Regions from separate parts of the Paenibacillus sp. FSL R5-0623 genome, predicted to be linked through region 3. Evidence: a T-box and tRNA genes for the amino acid it is inferred to sense, from the RefSeq annotation. Region 3 holds a T-box; the other regions hold tRNA genes.

Region 1 (6,554 bases), 2.6 Mb from region 3:
CATGGAGCTTGTTCTTTGAAAACTAGATATCGAAACGAAATAAACGCGAATTAGAACATTCCTTTTTAGCTGAACTTGTGCAAACAAGTCAAGTGTATAAAGGTAGTTAAATTGCTTTTGTGATGGTATCGGGTGAGAGCGACTTTTGGCTTTGCGCAAGCAAAACAAGGGAAGCGAACGACCGAAACCGGAACAAAATGGTTAAGCTACTAAGAGCACACGGAGGATGCCTAGGCGCTAGGAGCCGATGAAGGACGTGGCGAACAACGAAACTGCCTCGGGGAGCTGTAAGCAAGCTTTGATCCGGGGGTGTCCGAATGGGGAAACCCAGCTGGGGTAATTTCCAGTTACTCATAACTGAATACATAGGTTATGTAGAGGCATACCAGGGGAACTGAAACATCTAAGTACCCTGAGGAAGAGAAAACAATAGTGATTCCGTCAGTAGCGGCGAGCGAACGCGGAGAAGCCCAAACCAGAGAGCTTGCTCTTTGGGGTTGTGGGACGTCTCACATGGAGTTACAAAGGAACCGGTTAAGCGAAGAGGTCTGGAAAGGCCCGCCAAAGAAGGTAAAAGCCCTGTAGTTGAAAGTCTGTTCCCTCCGAGACGGATCCCGAGTAGTGCGGGGCACGTGAAACCCCGTATGAATCCGGCAGGACCATCTGCCAAGGCTAAATACTTCCTAGCGACCGATAGTGAAGCAGTACCGTGAGGGAAAGGTGAAAAGCACCCCGGAAGGGGAGTGAAATAGAACCTGAAACCGTGTGCTTACAAAAAGTCAGAGCCCGTTTTAGGGGTGATGGCGTGCCTTTTGTAGAATGAACCGGCGAGTTACGTTCCCGTGCAAGGTTAAGGTGAAGAGCCGGAGCCGCAGCGAAAGCGAGTCTGAATAGGGCGATGTAGTACGTGGACGTAGACCCGAAACCGGGTGATCTACCCCTGTCCAGGGTGAAGGTGCGGTAACACGCACTGGAGGCCCGAACCCACGCATGTTGAAAAATGCGGGGATGAGGTGGGGGTAGCGGAGAAATTCCAATCGAACTCGGAGATAGCTGGTTCTCCCCGAAATAGCTTTAGGGCTAGCCTCGGAAAACAGAGTCGTGGAGGTAGAGCACTGATTGGGTGCGGGGCCCGCAAGGGTTACCAAGCTCAGTCAAACTCCGAATGCCATAGACTTACTTCCGGGAGTCAGACAGTGAGTGCTAAGATCCATTGTCAAAAGGGAAACAGCCCAGACCATCAGCTAAGGTCCCCAAGTGTGTGTTAAGTGGGAAAGGATGTGGAGTTGCACAGACAACCAGGATGTTGGCTTAGAAGCAGCCACCATTGAAAGAGTGCGTAATAGCTCACTGGTCGAGTGACTCTGCGCCGAAAATGTAACGGGGCTAAACACACCACCGAAGCTATGGCTTGATGCTTTGCATCAGGGGTAGGGGAGCGTTGTATAAGGGTTGAAGGTGTACCGTAAGGAGCGCTGGACATTATACAAGTGAGAATGCCGGTATGAGTAACGAAAAGATCAGTGAGAATCTGATCCGCCGAAAGCCTAAGGGTTCCTGAGGAAGGCTCGTCCGCTCAGGGTAAGTCGGGACCTAAGGCGAGGCCGAAAGGCGTAGTCGAAGGACAACAGGTCGAAATTCCTGTACCACCGTAAGCCGTTATGAGCAATGGGGGGACGCAGTAGGGTAGTGACGCGGACTGATGGATGTCCGTCTAAGCAGTAAGGCTGATGTGTAGGCAAATCCGCACATTGTAAGGCTGAGCTGTGATGGGGAGCGAAAATTATAGTAGCGAAGGTCATGATCTCACACTGCCAAGAAAAGCCTCTAGCCAGGTGATGGTGCCCGTACCGCAAACCGACACAGGTAGGCGAGAAGAGTATTCTAAGGCGCGCGGAAGAACTCTCGTTAAGGAACTCGGCAAAATGACCCCGTAACTTCGGGAGAAGGGGTGCCCCGGTAGTGTGAATAGCACGAGGGGGCCGCAGTGAAAAGGCCCAAGCGACTGTTTAGCAAAAACACAGGTCTGTGCGAAGCCGTAAGGCGAAGTATACGGGCTGACGCCTGCCCGGTGCTGGAAGGTTAAGGGGAGTGGTTAGGGAGTAATCCCGAAGCTGTGAACCGAAGCCCCAGTAAACGGCGGCCGTAACTATAACGGTCCTAAGGTAGCGAAATTCCTTGTCAGGTAAATTCTGACCCGCACGAATGGCGTAACGACTTGGGCGCTGTCTCAACGAGAGATCCGGTGAAATTTTAATACCTGTGAAGATGCAGGTTACCCGCGACAAGACGGAAAGACCCCATGGAGCTTTACTGCAGCTTGATATTGAATTTGGGTACGATCTGTACAGGATAGGTGGGAGCCTTTGAAGCATGAGCGCCAGCTTGTGTGGAGGCAACGTTGGGATACCACCCTGATCGTATCTAGGTTCTAACCTGGTACCGTAATCCGGTGCGGGGACAGTGTCAGGTGGGCAGTTTGACTGGGGCGGTCGCCTCCTAAAGAGTAACGGAGGCGCCCAAAGGTTCCCTCAGAATGGTTGGAAATCATTCGAAGAGTGCAAAGGCATAAGGGAGCTTGACTGCGAGACCTACAAGTCGAGCAGGGACGAAAGTCGGGCTTAGTGATCCGGTGGTACCGCATGGAAGGGCCATCGCTCAACGGATAAAAGCTACCCTGGGGATAACAGGCTTATCTCCCCCAAGAGTCCACATCGACGGGGAGGTTTGGCACCTCGATGTCGGCTCATCGCATCCTGGGGCTGAAGTAGGTCCCAAGGGTTGGGCTGTTCGCCCATTAAAGCGGTACGCGAGCTGGGTTCAGAACGTCGTGAGACAGTTCGGTCCCTATCTGTCGTGGGCGTAGGAAATTTGAGAGGAGCTGTCCTTAGTACGAGAGGACCGGGATGGACGTACCGCTGGTGTACCAGTTGTTCCGCCAGGAGCACCGCTGGGTAGCTATGTACGGACGGGATAAACGCTGAAAGCATCTAAGCGTGAAGCCCCCCTCAAGATGAGATTTCCCAGTATGTAAGACCCCTTGAAGACGACGAGGTAGATAGGCTGGGGGTGGAAGTGCAGCAATGCATGGAGCTGACCAGTACTAATCGGTCGAGGGCTTATCCAATTAGCAAGTGATAATTCGCATGTTTCGTTTCGAATCTAGTTTTCAGAGAACAACTCTGAAATGTAAGCTACGCGTTTGGTGGCGATGGCGGAGGGGTTCCACACGTACCCATCCCGAACACGACCGTTAAGCCCTCTAGCGCCGATGGTACTTGGACCGCAGGGTCCTGGGAGAGTAGGACGCCGCCAAGCGATTTCCCTTTGGGGTATTTTTTTGCCCCCCTTGCAAAGGAATAAGGGATATATATTAGGGCCCTTAGCTCAGTTGGTTAGAGCGCACCTCTGATAAGGGTGAGGCCGGTGGTTCGAGTCCACCAGGGCCCATAGCAAGACCACAACAAGAAATACACAGTGTATGGGGCCATAGCTCAGCTGGGAGAGCGCCTGCCTTGCAAGCAGGAGGTCAGCGGTTCGATCCCGCTTGGCTCCACCATTCCCTGATAGCTCAGTTGGTAGAGCACTCGACTGTTAATCGAGTTGTCACAGGTTCGAGCCCTGTTCGGGGAGCCATATGGAGAGGTGTCCGAGCTGGCCGAAGGAGCACGATTGGAAATCGTGTAGGCGTCACAAGCGTCTCGAGGGTTCGAATCCCTCTCTCTCCGCCAGATAATTTTTTAGCATGGCCCGTTGGTCAAGGGGTTAAGACACCTCCCTTTCACGGAGGTAACAGGGGTTCGAATCCCCTACGGGTCATAATATGGAGGCTTAGCTCAGCTGGGAGAGCATCTGCCTTACAAGCAGAGGGTCGGGGGTTCGATCCCCTCAGCCTCCACCATAATACTTTTATAACGACGCGGGGTGGAGCAGCCCGGTAGCTCGTCGGGCTCATAACCCGAAGGCCGCAGGTTCAAATCCTGCCCCCGCAATTAACTTTCCTTGAGAAAGTACTATGGAACCGTGGTGTAGTTGGCCTAACATGCCTGCCTGTCACGCAGGAGATCGCGGGTTCGAATCCCGTCGGTTCCGCCATTTTTAATTGAATATACACCGTGCCGGTGTAGCTCAACTGGTAGAGCAACTGACTTGTAATCAGTAGGTTGGGGGTTCAAGTCCTCTCGCCGGCACCATTTTTAGTATTTACATCTGAATTTGTGATAGAATGTATATTACAGATGCAGTTGCTAATACTAAGATACTCTTAGTGGATGAATGGCTTACTCTATGGCGGTCGTGGCGAAGTGGTTAACGCACCGGTTTGTGGATCCGGCATTCGGGGGTTCAATTCCCCTCGATCGCCCCATGATTTTTTTAATGGGGATTAGCCAAGCGGTAAGGCAACGGACTTTGACTCCGTCATGCATAGGTTCAAATCCTATATCCCCAGCCAATTCATTACGAGTCATTAGCTCAGTTGGTAGAGCACCTGACTTTTAATCAGGGTGTCGAAGGTTCGAGCCCTTCATGACTCACCATTATATTTTGCGGTCGTGGCGGAATTGGCAGACGCGCACGGTTCAGGTCCGTGTGGGCTAACCCCCCGTGGAGGTTCGAGTCCTCTCGACCGCACCATATGTTTTGCGGAAGTGGCTCAGCGGTAGAGCATCGCCTTGCCAAGGCGAGGGTCGCGGGTTCGATTCCCGTCTTCCGCTCCAATATTTGCGCCCTTAGCTCAGCTGGATAGAGCGTTTGACTACGAATCAAAAGGCCGGGAGTTCGAATCTCTCAGGGCGCGCCATTATTCTCATAAGTATCGGGATGTAGCTCAGCTTGGTAGAGCACCTGGTTTGGGACCAGGGGGTCGCATGTTCAAATCGTGTCATCCCGATTTTTTTTATTTGCGGGTGTAGTTCAATGGTAGAACTTTAGCCTTCCAAGCTAATAGCGTGGGTTCGATTCCCATCACCCGCTTCCTAGTGACATATAGAAAAGCCTTTGCTTATAGCAAGGGCTTTTTTTGTGTTAAAAAGAATAAGCGTGATCTATATAAAATAGGGTCAATTGTCATTTGATTAAGGACAAAATCTTTGTTTAAATAAATAGAACAATTCGTATCTGATTAACCTTGTTTTTTAAAGGAGGACAAACAGTAATGAAAAGAGCTCTGGTCATTGGCGGAAACGGAACGTTTGCCAAAGCGGCAGCGTTTGAGTTGCCACGAGGCATTCGTTTGAATTCAGTTAGTCCTAATCTGTTTGTAGAGTCGGCAGAGAAATATAAGGATTTCTTTATTGGATTTAATCCTATACCTGTAGAGAAAGTGGCTAATACGTTTATCCAGAGTGCACTTGGGATCGAAACAGCCCAAAACTTTAAAATATATTAAAAGCCTGATGTGAATGCAGAATTACTGGAATGAAGAATTGCTGAATGAGACCATTCGGAATATAAAATATAAAGGAGATTCACCGAAAATCCGGTGAATCTCCTTTTGTTTGCTGTGGATTAAACAGAGTTTGTTTATTATTATGAAGCAGGTAGTCCAAGAACTTCGAGCATTTCATTACGTTTGAGCGATTCGGCAATGGGGCCGTCAATGAGCCATTTCTTAGCATTGAGGACATAGACATGACCATTTTGGACAGCGGGTAGGCTTTTCCATACTTGGAGTTGCTGGATTTCGTTAAGTTCATCTTTTGTTTTTTGCAACGCTTGAGCTGACCCATCTGAGCTAATGGACACGATAAACAGATAGTCTGCTTTGATTTCAGGCAAAAGCTCAACCGAGATACTGGCATTCATCCGATCCGGATTCTCGGCCTCAAGTTTGGTAACGAGAGCATCGGGAGTGAATCCAATTTCATAACCCGCTCCTACATAACTGGAAGCTGGGAATGGCGTGGATGGAATGGATGAGAAGAACAAACGCATATCTTTCTCTTCCAGGCGCAGGAATGCAGCTGTAGGTTTGGTCTTGGTGGTATCGGCTGCGAGCTTCTGAGCTTCAGTTACCTGATCTTTATTTTTTTGTAAAAGCTGTTCAGCCCGCTCTTCAACATCCAGTGCAGCAGCTACCTGCATGATAGATTCCTGCCAATTACGGCGATCATAAGTGATCGTTGGCGCGATCTTCTCGAGTTGTTCGAGAATTTTGGCATCCAAACTGGCATTGGCAATAATAAGATCCGGATTGGCGCTGACTACAGCTTCAAAATTGACACTTTCATTAATGGGTTCGACAGCCACGCCTTGGGCTTCAAGTTGCTCATTCAGGTAATCTTGCCGGCCAATAGGTGTAGCAAGTACCAGTGGTACCTCCAAGGAGAGGAGAATGTCCTCCATATTAATGGACACAATCCGTTCAGGATGTACCGGGATTTCTGAGCTGCCACTGGCGCTCTCCACCGTCTTGGTAGCTGATTCAGTGGATAAGTCACCAACTGTCCCCGCAGCTGATTTCACGCCATCCGCAGATGGCTGCGAAGTGCTTGCAGGTGTCTGTCCACACGCAACAAGTAACATGGCGAGTATGACCAGTATCCCCGTTATTT
Region 2 (6,554 bases), 2.6 Mb from region 3:
CTCTCGTTAAGGAACTCGGCAAAATGACCCCGTAACTTCGGGAGAAGGGGTGCCCCGGTAGTGTGAATAGCACGAGGGGGCCGCAGTGAAAAGGCCCAAGCGACTGTTTAGCAAAAACACAGGTCTGTGCGAAGCCGTAAGGCGAAGTATACGGGCTGACGCCTGCCCGGTGCTGGAAGGTTAAGGGGAGTGGTTAGGGAGTAATCCCGAAGCTGTGAACCGAAGCCCCAGTAAACGGCGGCCGTAACTATAACGGTCCTAAGGTAGCGAAATTCCTTGTCAGGTAAATTCTGACCCGCACGAATGGCGTAACGACTTGGGCGCTGTCTCAACGAGAGATCCGGTGAAATTTTAATACCTGTGAAGATGCAGGTTACCCGCGACAAGACGGAAAGACCCCATGGAGCTTTACTGCAGCTTGATATTGAATTTGGGTACGATCTGTACAGGATAGGTGGGAGCCTTTGAAGCATGAGCGCCAGCTTGTGTGGAGGCAACGTTGGGATACCACCCTGATCGTATCTAGGTTCTAACCTGGTACCGTAATCCGGTGCGGGGACAGTGTCAGGTGGGCAGTTTGACTGGGGCGGTCGCCTCCTAAAGAGTAACGGAGGCGCCCAAAGGTTCCCTCAGAATGGTTGGAAATCATTCGAAGAGTGCAAAGGCATAAGGGAGCTTGACTGCGAGACCTACAAGTCGAGCAGGGACGAAAGTCGGGCTTAGTGATCCGGTGGTACCGCATGGAAGGGCCATCGCTCAACGGATAAAAGCTACCCTGGGGATAACAGGCTTATCTCCCCCAAGAGTCCACATCGACGGGGAGGTTTGGCACCTCGATGTCGGCTCATCGCATCCTGGGGCTGAAGTAGGTCCCAAGGGTTGGGCTGTTCGCCCATTAAAGCGGTACGCGAGCTGGGTTCAGAACGTCGTGAGACAGTTCGGTCCCTATCTGTCGTGGGCGTAGGAAATTTGAGAGGAGCTGTCCTTAGTACGAGAGGACCGGGATGGACGTACCGCTGGTGTACCAGTTGTTCCGCCAGGAGCACCGCTGGGTAGCTATGTACGGACGGGATAAACGCTGAAAGCATCTAAGCGTGAAGCCCCCCTCAAGATGAGATTTCCCAGTATGTAAGACCCCTTGAAGACGACGAGGTAGATAGGCTGGGGGTGGAAGTGCAGCAATGCATGGAGCTGACCAGTACTAATCGGTCGAGGGCTTATCCAATAGCAAGTGATAATTCGCATGTTTCGTTTCGAATCTAGTTTTCAGAGAACAACACTCTGAAATGTAAGCTACGCGTTTGGTGGCGATGGCGGAGGGGTTCCACACGTACCCATCCCGAACACGACCGTTAAGCCCTCTAGCGCCGATGGTACTTGGACCGCAGGGTCCTGGGAGAGTAGGACGCCGCCAAGCGAAACCCCACTGGGGTATTTTTTTTCGAAAATTGATAAGGGCCCTTAGCTCAGTTGGTTAGAGCGCACCTCTGATAAGGGTGAGGCCGGTGGTTCGAGTCCACCAGGGCCCATAGCAAGACCACAACAAGAAATACACCAGAGTATGGGGCCATAGCTCAGCTGGGAGAGCGCCTGCCTTGCAAGCAGGAGGTCAGCGGTTCGATCCCGCTTGGCTCCACCATTCCCTGATAGCTCAGTTGGTAGAGCACTCGACTGTTAATCGAGTTGTCACAGGTTCGAGCCCTGTTCGGGGAGCCAGTAAGGCCCGTTGGTCAAGGGGTTAAGACACCTCCCTTTCACGGAGGTAACAGGGGTTCGAATCCCCTACGGGTCATAGCTATATTTATAGCTTCAACAAGGGATGAGAATCCCAAAGGTTCGTCGGAGGATATACCTCGTTAGCAACTGCTTCGCAGTCTCGAACGAAGTGAGAGTATCCCCTACGGGTCATAATATGGAGGCTTAGCTCAGCTGGGAGAGCATCTGCCTTACAAGCAGAGGGTCGGGGGTTCGATCCCCTCAGCCTCCACCATAAAACTTTTATAACGACGCGGGGTGGAGCAGCCCGGTAGCTCGTCGGGCTCATAACCCGAAGGCCGCAGGTTCAAATCCTGCCCCCGCAATTAACTTTCCTTGAGAAAGTACTATGGAACCGTGGTGTAGTTGGCCTAACATGCCTGCCTGTCACGCAGGAGATCGCGGGTTCGAATCCCGTCGGTTCCGCCATTTTTTTAATGTAGTAAGGCTCGGTAGCTCAGTCGGTAGAGCAGAGGACTGAAAATCCTCGTGTCGGCGGTTCGATTCCGTCCCGAGCCACCATTTATAACACTATGTAATACGCCGGTGTAGCTCAACTGGTAGAGCAACTGACTTGTAATCAGTAGGTTGGGGGTTCAAGTCCTCTCGCCGGCACCATGTAATCCTGGAGGATTAGCGAAGCGGCCAAACGCATCAGACTGTAAATCTGCTCCCGTACGGGTTCGGTGGTTCGAATCCATCATCCTCCACCAGTTTTTCTATGAGTCATTAGCTCAGTTGGTAGAGCACCTGACTTTTAATCAGGGTGTCGAAGGTTCGAGCCCTTCATGACTCACCATTATATGCGCGTGTGGCGGAATTGGCAGACGCACTAGACTTAGGATCTAGCGTCTTTGACGTGGGGGTTCAAGTCCCTCCACGCGCATCCTTTATTTGCGGAAGTGGCTCAGCGGTAGAGCATCGCCTTGCCAAGGCGAGGGTCGCGGGTTCGATTCCCGTCTTCCGCTCCAATATTTTGCGCCCTTAGCTCAGCTGGATAGAGCGTTTGACTACGAATCAAAAGGCCGGGAGTTCGAATCTCTCAGGGCGCGCCATTATAACTTCATATTTTGCCGGCGTGGCGGAATGGCAGACGCGTTCGACTCAAAATCGAGTGGGAAACCGTGGAGGTTCGAGTCCTCTCGCCGGTATAGATAACGGGATGTAGCTCAGCTTGGTAGAGCACCTGGTTTGGGACCAGGGGGTCGCATGTTCAAATCGTGTCATCCCGATTGTTGTTATGCGGGTGTAGTTCAATGGTAGAACTTTAGCCTTCCAAGCTAATAGCGTGGGTTCGATTCCCATCACCCGCTTAAATATTGATAAGAAAGAGATGGTATTCACCGTCTCTTTCTTTTTTTGCATTCATAGGCATATTGATCATAATTGTATACAAAGATCACGGATTATATGGCTGATTAGCATATACCAGTAATCCCATCCTCATGATATATTTCCCCCCTTTTAAGTCTGTTCTTAGTCATTGTGGAAGATGTTTAAATGGAGAAGGTCTAACACATGTTCGAACACAAGAATATCTTTTCTTTACCGCATTTCATAAAAACGCTTACAAAAATAGCTTGCGTAAATCATTAACCTGTAATACCATATCAATTAAGCGCTTAACCTTTAGGGGTAAGGCGCTTAAACTTAACTTAGATTAAGCGCTTAACCCGTAAAGGAAAGGACGGCGATCAATTCATGAAAACAATTCGACTGACGATGGCTCAGGCACTGCTTCGATACCTGGATCAGCAATATATCTCGGTTGACGGGGTGGAAACCAAGTTTGTGAAGGGAATCATCGGTATTTTTGGACATGGCAATGTAACAGGCATTGGAGAAGCGCTGGAGCGCAGCCCGGGAAGCCTGACGTATATGCAAGGCAAGAACGAACAAGGCATGGTGCATACGGCAGCGGCTTATGCCAAGCAGAAGAATCGTAGACAGATCTATGCATGTACAACATCCATTGGACCTGGTGCTTTGAATATGATTACAGCAGCAGCTACCGCAACGGTGAACCGAATTCCAGTTTTATTGCTGCCTGGAGATAACTTTGCTACACGGGAACCGGACCCGGTACTTCAGCAGTTGGAAGTGAGCAGTGATTATACAATCTCAGCCACTGACCCATTCAAAGCCGTCAGCAAGTACTGGGATCGCATTGTTCGTCCCGAACAGTTGATGATTGCTGTTACACAGGCCATGCGTGTGCTAACCGATCCAGCAGAGACGGGAGCAGTAACGCTCGCACTGCCGCAGGATGTGCAGGCAGAGGCATACGATTATCCAGAATCGTTCTTTGCTCGCAAAGTACATTATCTGGACCGTCGCCCCCCGGTACAAGCAGCCATTGAGCGGGCAACGGAGCAGATTGCCCGAGGCAGAAAGCCGCTGCTCGTTGCAGGCGGCGGTGTGTTGTACTCTGAGGCGTCCGTTCAACTCGTGGAATTCGCCGAGGTATTTGGTATTCCAATCGCCGAGACGCAGGCGGGCAAGAGCGCAGTCTCTTGGGACCACCCACTAAATGTGGGGGCCATCGGGGTTACAGGTTCTCTAGCAGCCAACAGGCTGGCGAGAGAAGCGGATGTGGTGATCGGCGTCGGTACTCGTTTCTCCGATTTTACGACGGCGTCCCGCTCTGCTTTTCAACATCCGGAAGCTTCATTCATCAACATTAACCTGAATGGCATGGATGCCGCCAAGTTAGGTGGTGAAGCCATTCTGGCAGATGCACGCGAAGGATTGCAGACTTTGCAAAAGGAATTGCAGGAAAGACAATACCGAAGTGCATATGGTGCATCCGAAATCGCTGATCTCCGCGCTGAGTGGAATGCAGAAGTGGATCGGCTGTATGCAGCACAGCATGAAGCAGGGCTGGCACAGACTACAGCAGTTGGCGTGGTTAACCGTACCATTGATCCATCTTCCGTCATCGTGTGTGCGGCAGGTAGTCTGCCGGGTGATCTACATCGTCTGTGGCGTGCGTCTGAACCAAAGACATACCACATGGAGTATGGGTTCTCCTGTATGGGGTACGAGGTAAGTGGAGCTTTCGGAGCAGCACTTGCGGAGCCGGATCGGGAAGTGTACGCCATGGTAGGAGATGGCAGTTATCTGATGCTGCATTCGGAGTTTGTGACCAGTCTGCAGGAACAGAAGAAGATGACTATCCTATTATTCAACAACAATGGATTCCAGTGTATTCATAATTTGCAGCGGGAACATGGTAGTGACGGATTCGGCAATGAGTTCCGTTATCGGGAATCCGAGAGTGGACGACTGACCGGGGACTACATGCCAATGGACTTTGCTGCACACGCCCGAAGTATGGGAGCCAAATCCTATAGAGCGGAGACAGCAGAACAGCTGGAACAGGCACTCCGAGATGCGAAGAACGAAACAGTGAGTACGTTGATTGAGATTCCGGTCGTGCCTGGAACCAACGCAGATGGATACGAGTCATGGTGGAATGTGGGTGTACCTGAGGTATCTGCCGAAGAAAAGGTAGTTCATGCTCATCACACCATGCAAGCCAACCGTGCCAAAGCAAGACCGATTTAATCCGGTTTATATAGAATACCTTCTAAAAAGGGAGCCTGAGGAAGCGGAGTTAAAAGCTTCTGAAAGAAAGCTGTACCGGAAGGTTGTTCTGTCATCGGAGTGTACAGTGTAAATATAGTGAACAACAAAGGAGACGTGGAGCAATGAGCAAGCTGCCATTCCAGCTTGGGATTCATCCGATCAATTGGGTCGGTGAAGATGTGAAAGAGCATGGTGATGCCACAACGTGTGCACAGATTCTGGATGACATTCAGCGTCTTGGGCTGACAGGTACAGAGATGGGACGTAAATATCCAACCGATCCTGCTATATTGCGTGAGGAATTGAGTAAAAGGAATATCAATCTGGTCTCCCAATGGAAATCCGTACTTTTCTCCGACCCGGCGTATCGTCAGTCGGAGCTGGACAGTTATCGCAGACATGCGGAGTTTCTGCAATCTATGGGCAGTAAGGTGATCAGTACGGCGGAGGTAGGCGGGTCACTTCATTTTGATCCAAGACGAACTCCGAATGAAAAAGAAGTGCTCAGACTCAGCGAATCTGAATGGCATATCCTCGCTGAAGGGTTGAACGAAGCAGGAGCTATCGCCCGTGAACACGGTTTGAAGCTTACGTACCATCATCATGGAGGCACGGTGGTAGAGCAACCGGATGAGATTGATCGACTGATGGAGCTGACAGACCCTTCTCTCGTGTATCTGCTCTATGATACTGGTCATGCCTACTATGGTGGAGCCGATCCACTTGAGCTGCTGCGCAAACATTATGATCGGATCGCTTATATCCATCTGAAAGATATCCGCCCGCATGTGCTGGATGAAGCACGCGCGGAACAGTCTGATTTTGTTGGTTGTATTCGTAAAGGAGTGTTCACTGTACCAGGAGATGGATGCATTGATTTTGCACCAATTCTGCAAGAACTGATCACAAGAGGGTACGATGGCTGGGCGATGCTTGAAGGAGAGCAGGACCCTGCAATTCATAACCCGTATGAGTATGCGAAGCGATCTTTGAACTATATGGAGTCGTTACACCAACACAGCTGATTCGTTTAGCATTGCAGCAGTCAGAGGCCACACCTATGAATTGAAAAAGGAAGAAGCCCAGCAAGAGTATAACGTTACGATTGGAAAATAAAACTGACTTACTCTAGCCGTTTACGAGTCCTTACGATGGAATGAGTAACTAGTCTAGATATCGATATACAACATGTAAAATCCCACCACAGAAAG
Region 3 (6,554 bases):
CCATTGAAGAAGGTGCAACCTGGGTACGGCTAGGATCGATTCTCGTAGGAAAAGAGGAGGGTTCACGATGGGCGTAATGAATAAATTTATGAATTTCCTCGGACTTCAGGAAGAGGAAGAGATTGTGGAACGTGAACGAATGGCTGCGCAAGAGGAAAATGATGCTGAACATCAGGAAGCTGAAACCTCCAGTCTCGATAAACGTAGAAACCAAAGGGGGAATAATGTGGTGAGCATTCATTCCCAGAAAAATGTTAAAGTTGTCCTGTATGAACCGCGTTCTTATGACGAGGCTCAGGAAATTGCCGACCATCTGCGTTCGCATCGTACCGTTGTGGTGAACTTGCAACGAATTCGCCAGGACCAAGCGCTGCGCGTTATTGATTTTCTGAGTGGCACGGTATATGCATTGGGTGGCGGTATTTCCAAAATCGGCGGAAACATTTTTCTCTGTACGCCAGATACGGTTGAAATTCAGGGATCAATTACGGAAATACTGGCTGACAGCGAGCAAGATTATAACAGAATGAGGTGAGCCACTTTTGTATCAGATTGAAAGCGTGTTGTACACGTTATACCAGATTTACTTTTACATGGTCATTGTCTACATATTGATGTCTTGGCTTCCCAATGCGCGGGAAAGCTTCATCGGTGAATGGCTGGGCAAATTAGTGGAACCATATCTAAGACCGTTTCGCCGATTTATACCGCCTTTGTTCGGTGTGCTGGATATTTCCCCGATTGTGGCGCTGATCGTTCTGCAACTTGCGCTTAATGGGCTAATCTCCATACTCCGGTATTTTGCATATTAGAGGTTGTTCAAAAAGTCCGCTTTTGATTACGAAGGATGCCTAGTGGCATCGTCAGCATCGAATATGGAATTCAGCCGAAATGTCCGTTGCTCACGTAGTTTTTTCTACGCTCCGCTACTCCATTTCTAGCTTTATCCCATCTTCTCGGTACTGAAAACCGGTCTTTTTGAACACGGACTATTAGGGTAGGGTGACATAGATGAGCGGTGAAATTTACGAACATTTTAGCCATGATGAGCGGGATTTTGTAGATAAAGCTTCGGATTGGGTTGAGCGGGCAGGTAAGTATCATGACATGAAGCTAACTGACTTCCTTGATCCAAGACAGGTTTTTATATTACAGACTCTTGCCAATCGCCGTAACGACGTTCAGATTCGTCTGGATGGTGGTTACGAGGCTGCTGAACGCAAGCGTGCGCTGGTTGCACCTGATTATATGTATCTGGATGATGAGGATATGGGTATGCAGGTGCTCAGTATTACGTCTGATGATCAGAAAATCTCGGTGCTGGAGCATGGGGACTATATGGGTTCCCTGCTCGGGCTTGGGATGAAACGTGGAAAGATCGGGGATATCCAAGTGCTGGAGGACGGTTGCCATACAGTGGTGGCGGCGGAAACCGGCGCTTTTTTATCGCTTCAACTGAATCAGGTGCATCGGTTACATGTGTTCACAGGGTTACTTCCTTTGGATCAGATGCGGTGGTCAGAGAGTAAACTGGAGACGATGGACATTACGGTCGCTTCTCTTCGTTTGGATGGAATCTGCGCAGATGTGTATCGGCTTAGTCGCAGTAAAGTGCTGGTGCCGATCAAAGCTGGTCGCTGCCGTGTGAACTGGAAGGTTGAGGAAGATCCCTCCAAATCGCTAAAAGCGGGTGATGTCGTATCCATTCAGGGATTTGGCCGTTTCAAGGTTATGGAACAGGATGGGATGACCAAAAAAGGGCGTTGCCGAGTGAAAATCGGCAAATTTGCCTGAGTCTGTTGCAGGAAAATCCGCTTTCTTGTCGAAATGTTTATCATAAAGGTGTAGAAAATACGCGGTGTATCCGATAAACATTAAGTCAAAGCTTTACATGAACGTTGGAGGATGCAATTCTGATCCTGCATTCCGTATACGTTGCCAAGGTTAGGCATCAACGATACGGCCCCTTGGGTGGTACCCATATGCTGCAAACCTTCTCTGGACGGGAAGGAACTTTAACAGGAGGTGGACAGCATGCCATTAACGCCGCTGGACATACACAACAAGGAATTTTCCCGACGTTTGCGCGGGTATGACGAGGATGAAGTCAATGAATTCCTGGATCAAGTCATCAAAGATTACGAAGGCGTCATTCGCGAGAACAAAGAGCTGAGTAATCAGTTGCTGTCCGTTCAGGAGAAACTGGATCATTTTTCTACAATTGAAGAGACGCTTAGCAAAACGATCATCATTGCGCAGGAAGCTGCTGATGATGTGAAGGGTAATGCGAAGAAAGAAGCGCAGTTGATCGTGAAGGAAGCAGAGAAAAATGCAGACCGGATCGTGAACGAATCGTTGGGCAAATCGCGCAAAATTGCTTTGGAAGTGGAAGAACTGAAAAAGCAGGCCTCGATTTATCGTGCCCGTTTCCGCACGCTTGTTGAAGCGCAGCTTGAACTGTTGACTCAGGATGGTTGGGAAGTGCTGGAGAGCCGGGAGCAGGAAGTGCGTGACCGTGAGCGGGAGATGAAAGAAATTTATTAGTCTGTCGCCTGGTTGACTTTTGTCTGCAAAGAGGCTATAACTATATTCATAATGAATAGTGATTCCATGACGGGTTCAGTACGTTATGATCTCATCCCTCAGAGAGTTGGTGGTTGGTGCAAACCAATGGATGAGTTATAGCCGAATATCTCCCCGGAGAAGTGACGCTGAAGCGGTGATTATGATTGCCGTGTGTAAGCCGAACCGTAAGCCGTACGTTATAACGGCACCCTGCAGTAGTTTAGCGGGGCATAAGCGCTGTTGATGACAGAGCATACCCAGGCTTGCCTGGATGTGGTTTGTGATGAACAGAATTAGGGTGGTAACGCGAGTATAGTCTCGTCCCTTTCCAGGGATGGGGCTTTTTTGTGTTCAAAAAAGGGCGAACGTCTATGAGGCCCGAAGGGACCTCAAGGAGAGAGCCACCCGCCGGGAGAGCGAAGCACCCGGCAACACCCGCCTCGCGGTAAGGCCATGCGGCGTTCACGCAGGGAACAGCCGCAAAATGGCCGCCACTACGCACATCCACCCCTCGCCCATAAGCGCCACCGATCTCCCACCGACAACCCATCCCGGGTGTCCAGAGGGCGGAGCGCCTATGGGGTCCCCCTTGGCAAGGGGGATTTAGGGGGATTGAAACGTTTTTTGTGAACGGTCCACAATCCAACCAAAGAAAGGGAAGATAATCATCATGCAACGAGTTGACGTCAAAGAGAAGGCACGTGCCAGAGAATTACGCGTGTTAGATAAATGGAAAACGGAGAACACATTCAAAAGATCCATCGAAAACCGTGAGGGCAAGCCAAACTTTGTATTTTATGAAGGGCCGCCTACAGCGAACGGTAAACCGCATATCGGTCACGTACTGGGACGCGTAATCAAGGATTTTGTTGGACGGTATAACACGATGAAGGGTTACCGTATTGTTCGTAAAGCAGGCTGGGATACACATGGTCTGCCTGTAGAGCTGGGTGTACAGAAGAAGCTTGGTATCTCCCACAAGTGGGAAATCGAAGATTACGGCGTGGAAAAATTCATTAACGAATGTAAAGCGAGCGTATTCGAGTACGAGCAACAATGGCGTGATCTGACAGAAGGTATCGGATATTGGACGGATATGGATAACCCATATATCACCCTTGATAACAACTACATCGAGAGTGTATGGAACATCCTGGCGACAATTCATGAGAAAGGTCTGTTGTATCGTGGTCACCGTGTGAGCCCGTATTGTCCTTCTTGTCAGACAACACTGAGTTCCCATGAAGTTGCACAAGGGTACAAAGACGTCAAAGACTTGAGCGCTACAGCGAAATTCAAACTGAATGACAGCGGAGAATTTGTACTGGCTTGGACGACAACACCTTGGACACTGCCTTCACACGTTGCACTTGCCGTGAATCCGGATATGGACTACTCCCGTGTTCGTCAAGGTGATGAAGTGTACATCATGGCAACCAATCTGGTTGAAAAAGTGATGAAAGATACCAAGGGTGAGTATGAGATCATCGGTGCACTGAAAGGTGCCGATCTGGTTGGCAAAACGTATGATCCTCCGTTCAACTACGTACAGGCTGAGAAAGCCAACATCATTCTGGGTGCAGGCTTTGTAACGGATGCAAGTGGTACGGGTATCGTACACATGGCTCCTGCCCATGGTGAAGATGACTACCGTGTATGCCGTGAGAATGGCATCAGCTTTGTGAACATGGTGGACTTGGAAGGTAAATTTGTCGCTGAAGTGACTGACTTTGCCGGACGTTTCGTGAAGGATTGTGATATTGATATCGTGCGATATCTGTCTGAGCATGGACGTTTGTTCAGCAAAGAAAAATATGAGCACAGCTATCCGTTCTGCTGGCGTTGTGATACACCGCTTCTGTACTATGCAATGGACAGCTGGTTTATCCAAACAACAGCCATCAAGGACCAATTGATTGCCAACAACAGTGAAGTGGATTGGTACCCGGGTCACGTTCGTGAAGGTCGCTTCGGGAAATTCCTTGAGGATCTGGTGGATTGGAACATCAGCCGTGATCGCTATTGGGGAACTCCGCTGAATATCTGGGTATGTGAGGAGACTGGCGAACAATTTGCTCCACACAGCATTGCAGAATTGCGTGCTCGTGCAGTAGGTGATGTGCCTGAGAATCTTGAATTGCATAAACCATATGTGGATGTCGTTAAAGTCATGAGCTCTTGTGGCAAATATGAAATGAAACGTACACCGGAAGTGATCGATGTCTGGTTCGACAGCGGCTCCATGCCGTTTGCCCAGCAACACTATCCATTTGAAAATAAAGAAGTATTTGAACAGCAGTATCCTGCGGATATGATCTGTGAAGGGATTGACCAGACACGTGGCTGGTTCTACAGCTTGTTGGCGGTTTCTACCCTTTTGACAGGCAAAGCGCCTTACAAAGCGGTTATGGCTACAGGACACGTTCTTGACGAGAACGGACAGAAGATGTCCAAATCCAAAGGTAACGTTATCGATCCTTGGGAAGTAATTGAAGAATACGGTACAGATGCATTCCGCTGGGCTTTATTGTCTGACAGTGCACCGTGGAACAGCAAACGTTTCTCCAAAGGTATCGTAGGGGAAGCAAAATCCAAAATGGTGGATACGCTGGTCAACACCCATGCATTCCTGACGCTTTATGCTACCATTGATGGATTTGATCCACAGGAGCACCCGTTCCAACTGTCCGCACACAAGCTGGATCGCTGGATTCTGTCGAGACTGAACAGCCTGATCCTGGTTGTAGAAAAAGCGTTGCTGGTTAACGACTATCTGAACTCTTCCAAAGCGATTGAAGCTTTTGTTGATGAACTGAGTAACTGGTATATCCGTCGTTCCCGTGACCGTTTCTGGGGAAGTGGCCTCACAGAGGATAAACTGGACGCTTACCGCACATTGACTGAGGTACTGGTGACTACTGCGAAGTTGGTTGCTCCGTTCACACCGATGCTGGCAGAAGACATCTATCTGAACCTTGCAACAGGTGAGAGTGTACACATGGAAGACTATCCTGTAGCCAATGAAGCGTTGATTGATGCAGGACTGGAACAGGATATGGAGACGGCTCGCCGCGTGGTTGAACTTGCCCGTAACGTTCGTAACGAAACAGGCATCAAGACACGTCAGCCACTGTCCGAATTGATCGTTTCTCTTGATAAAGGGTTTGACCTGGCAAGTTATGAAGAAATCATCAAGGAAGAGATCAATGTAAAAGGAATCCGTACGGAGCATAATGATGCGGAATTCGTTGACTTTACATTGAAGCTGAACCTGAAAGTTGCAGGTAAGAAATACGGTAAAAACGTAGGATTCCTGCAAAACTTCTTCAAGGGAATGTCTGCCGATGAGACACGTAAAGTGGTTTCGGAGGGTGTGCTGAATATCGTTTCTCCGGAAGGCGAGGAGCTGCAAGTGACGAACGAAGAATTATTGGTTGATAAACAGGCCAAATCAGGTTTTGCTTCAGCATCAGGTTACGGTCTGACGGTTGCACTCAATACCGAAATCACGCCAGCATTGGAACAGGAAGGCTGGGTCCGTGAAGTAGTTCGGGCTGTGCAGGATACCCGGAAACGACTGGACTTGCCGATTGAGAAAAGAGTACGTTTGACGCTGGATGTGGATGCATCCCTTCAGGAAGCTATTCAGGCGTTTGATGATGTGTTGCGTGAAAATGTTCTCGTAACCGAAGTTACATTTGGCTCGAATGAGTCCATGGAACGTGTTGAAGCCGGAGGTAAATCGATCGGTATTTACATCGAAGCGTAATTCGGAGCATGTCCCATCCAATTAAGACAGAATATAGAGCATAAACAAACGAGCCGCAGAGGCAGGGACATATTCCCTGGTTCTGGGCTCGTTTGTTTTTTAGGCAAAAAGGCAATGATTCTATAGTGCAGTCAATCTATATTGATCAAAGGAACTGACCAAAACATGAGCGAACATGACAAGCAAACATCATCCACTTCACAACAATCAACATCAGATA

The links. The T-box of region 3 lies ahead of ileS (isoleucine--tRNA ligase). A T-box ahead of a tRNA ligase gene usually reads a tRNA of that ligase, here a tRNA-Ile.
Region 1: it encodes a tRNA-Ile, which carries the amino acid that the T-box ahead of ileS (isoleucine--tRNA ligase) is inferred to sense. The anticodon was not compared.
Region 2: it encodes a tRNA-Ile, which carries the amino acid that the T-box ahead of ileS (isoleucine--tRNA ligase) is inferred to sense. The anticodon was not compared.

Annotation. Positions count from the first base shown of each region.
Region 1 covers NZ_CP150233.1:357,173-363,726, forward strand. The annotation lists rRNA gene MKY92_RS01675 (23S ribosomal RNA) at 200-3,127, shown strand; rRNA gene rrf (5S ribosomal RNA) at 3,202-3,318, shown strand; tRNA gene MKY92_RS01685 (tRNA-Ile) at 3,377-3,450, shown strand; tRNA gene MKY92_RS01690 (tRNA-Ala) at 3,484-3,559, shown strand; tRNA gene MKY92_RS01695 (tRNA-Asn) at 3,561-3,636, shown strand; tRNA gene MKY92_RS01700 (tRNA-Ser) at 3,640-3,731, shown strand; tRNA gene MKY92_RS01705 (tRNA-Glu) at 3,748-3,819, shown strand; tRNA gene MKY92_RS01710 (tRNA-Val) at 3,826-3,901, shown strand; tRNA gene MKY92_RS01715 (tRNA-Met) at 3,919-3,992, shown strand; tRNA gene MKY92_RS01720 (tRNA-Asp) at 4,018-4,095, shown strand; tRNA gene MKY92_RS01725 (tRNA-Thr) at 4,118-4,193, shown strand; tRNA gene MKY92_RS01730 (tRNA-His) at 4,291-4,366, shown strand; tRNA gene MKY92_RS01735 (tRNA-Gln) at 4,379-4,453, shown strand; tRNA gene MKY92_RS01740 (tRNA-Lys) at 4,463-4,538, shown strand; tRNA gene MKY92_RS01745 (tRNA-Leu) at 4,548-4,635, shown strand; tRNA gene MKY92_RS01750 (tRNA-Gly) at 4,644-4,718, shown strand; tRNA gene MKY92_RS01755 (tRNA-Arg) at 4,725-4,801, shown strand; tRNA gene MKY92_RS01760 (tRNA-Pro) at 4,818-4,891, shown strand; tRNA gene MKY92_RS01765 (tRNA-Gly) at 4,904-4,974, shown strand; gene MKY92_RS01770 (hypothetical protein) at 5,156-5,389, shown strand; gene MKY92_RS01775 (ABC transporter substrate-binding protein) at 5,530-6,554, opposite strand, start outside.
Region 2 covers NZ_CP150233.1:320,203-326,756, forward strand. The annotation lists rRNA gene MKY92_RS01415 (23S ribosomal RNA) at 1-1,225, shown strand, start outside; rRNA gene rrf (5S ribosomal RNA) at 1,301-1,417, shown strand; tRNA gene MKY92_RS01425 (tRNA-Ile) at 1,456-1,529, shown strand; tRNA gene MKY92_RS01430 (tRNA-Ala) at 1,564-1,639, shown strand; tRNA gene MKY92_RS01435 (tRNA-Asn) at 1,641-1,716, shown strand; tRNA gene MKY92_RS01440 (tRNA-Glu) at 1,721-1,792, shown strand; tRNA gene MKY92_RS01445 (tRNA-Val) at 1,915-1,990, shown strand; tRNA gene MKY92_RS01450 (tRNA-Met) at 2,008-2,081, shown strand; tRNA gene MKY92_RS01455 (tRNA-Asp) at 2,107-2,184, shown strand; tRNA gene MKY92_RS01460 (tRNA-Phe) at 2,202-2,277, shown strand; tRNA gene MKY92_RS01465 (tRNA-Thr) at 2,298-2,373, shown strand; tRNA gene MKY92_RS01470 (tRNA-Tyr) at 2,383-2,468, shown strand; tRNA gene MKY92_RS01475 (tRNA-Lys) at 2,479-2,554, shown strand; tRNA gene MKY92_RS01480 (tRNA-Leu) at 2,561-2,641, shown strand; tRNA gene MKY92_RS01485 (tRNA-Gly) at 2,652-2,726, shown strand; tRNA gene MKY92_RS01490 (tRNA-Arg) at 2,734-2,810, shown strand; tRNA gene MKY92_RS01495 (tRNA-Leu) at 2,828-2,906, shown strand; tRNA gene MKY92_RS01500 (tRNA-Pro) at 2,914-2,987, shown strand; tRNA gene MKY92_RS01505 (tRNA-Gly) at 2,998-3,068, shown strand; gene iolD (3D-(3,5/4)-trihydroxycyclohexane-1,2-dione acylhydrolase (decyclizing)) at 3,457-5,322, shown strand; gene iolE (myo-inosose-2 dehydratase) at 5,466-6,368, shown strand.
Region 3 covers NZ_CP150233.1:4,703,174-4,709,727, reverse strand. The annotation lists gene MKY92_RS20715 (YggS family pyridoxal phosphate-dependent enzyme) at 1-77, shown strand, start outside; gene MKY92_RS20710 (cell division protein SepF) at 68-535, shown strand; gene MKY92_RS20705 (YggT family protein) at 543-812, shown strand; gene MKY92_RS20700 (YlmH/Sll1252 family protein) at 1,012-1,794, shown strand; gene MKY92_RS20695 (DivIVA domain-containing protein) at 2,035-2,544, shown strand; T-box leader at 2,602-2,894, shown strand; gene ileS (isoleucine--tRNA ligase) at 3,236-6,334, shown strand; gene MKY92_RS20685 (DUF5665 domain-containing protein) at 6,500-6,554, shown strand, end outside.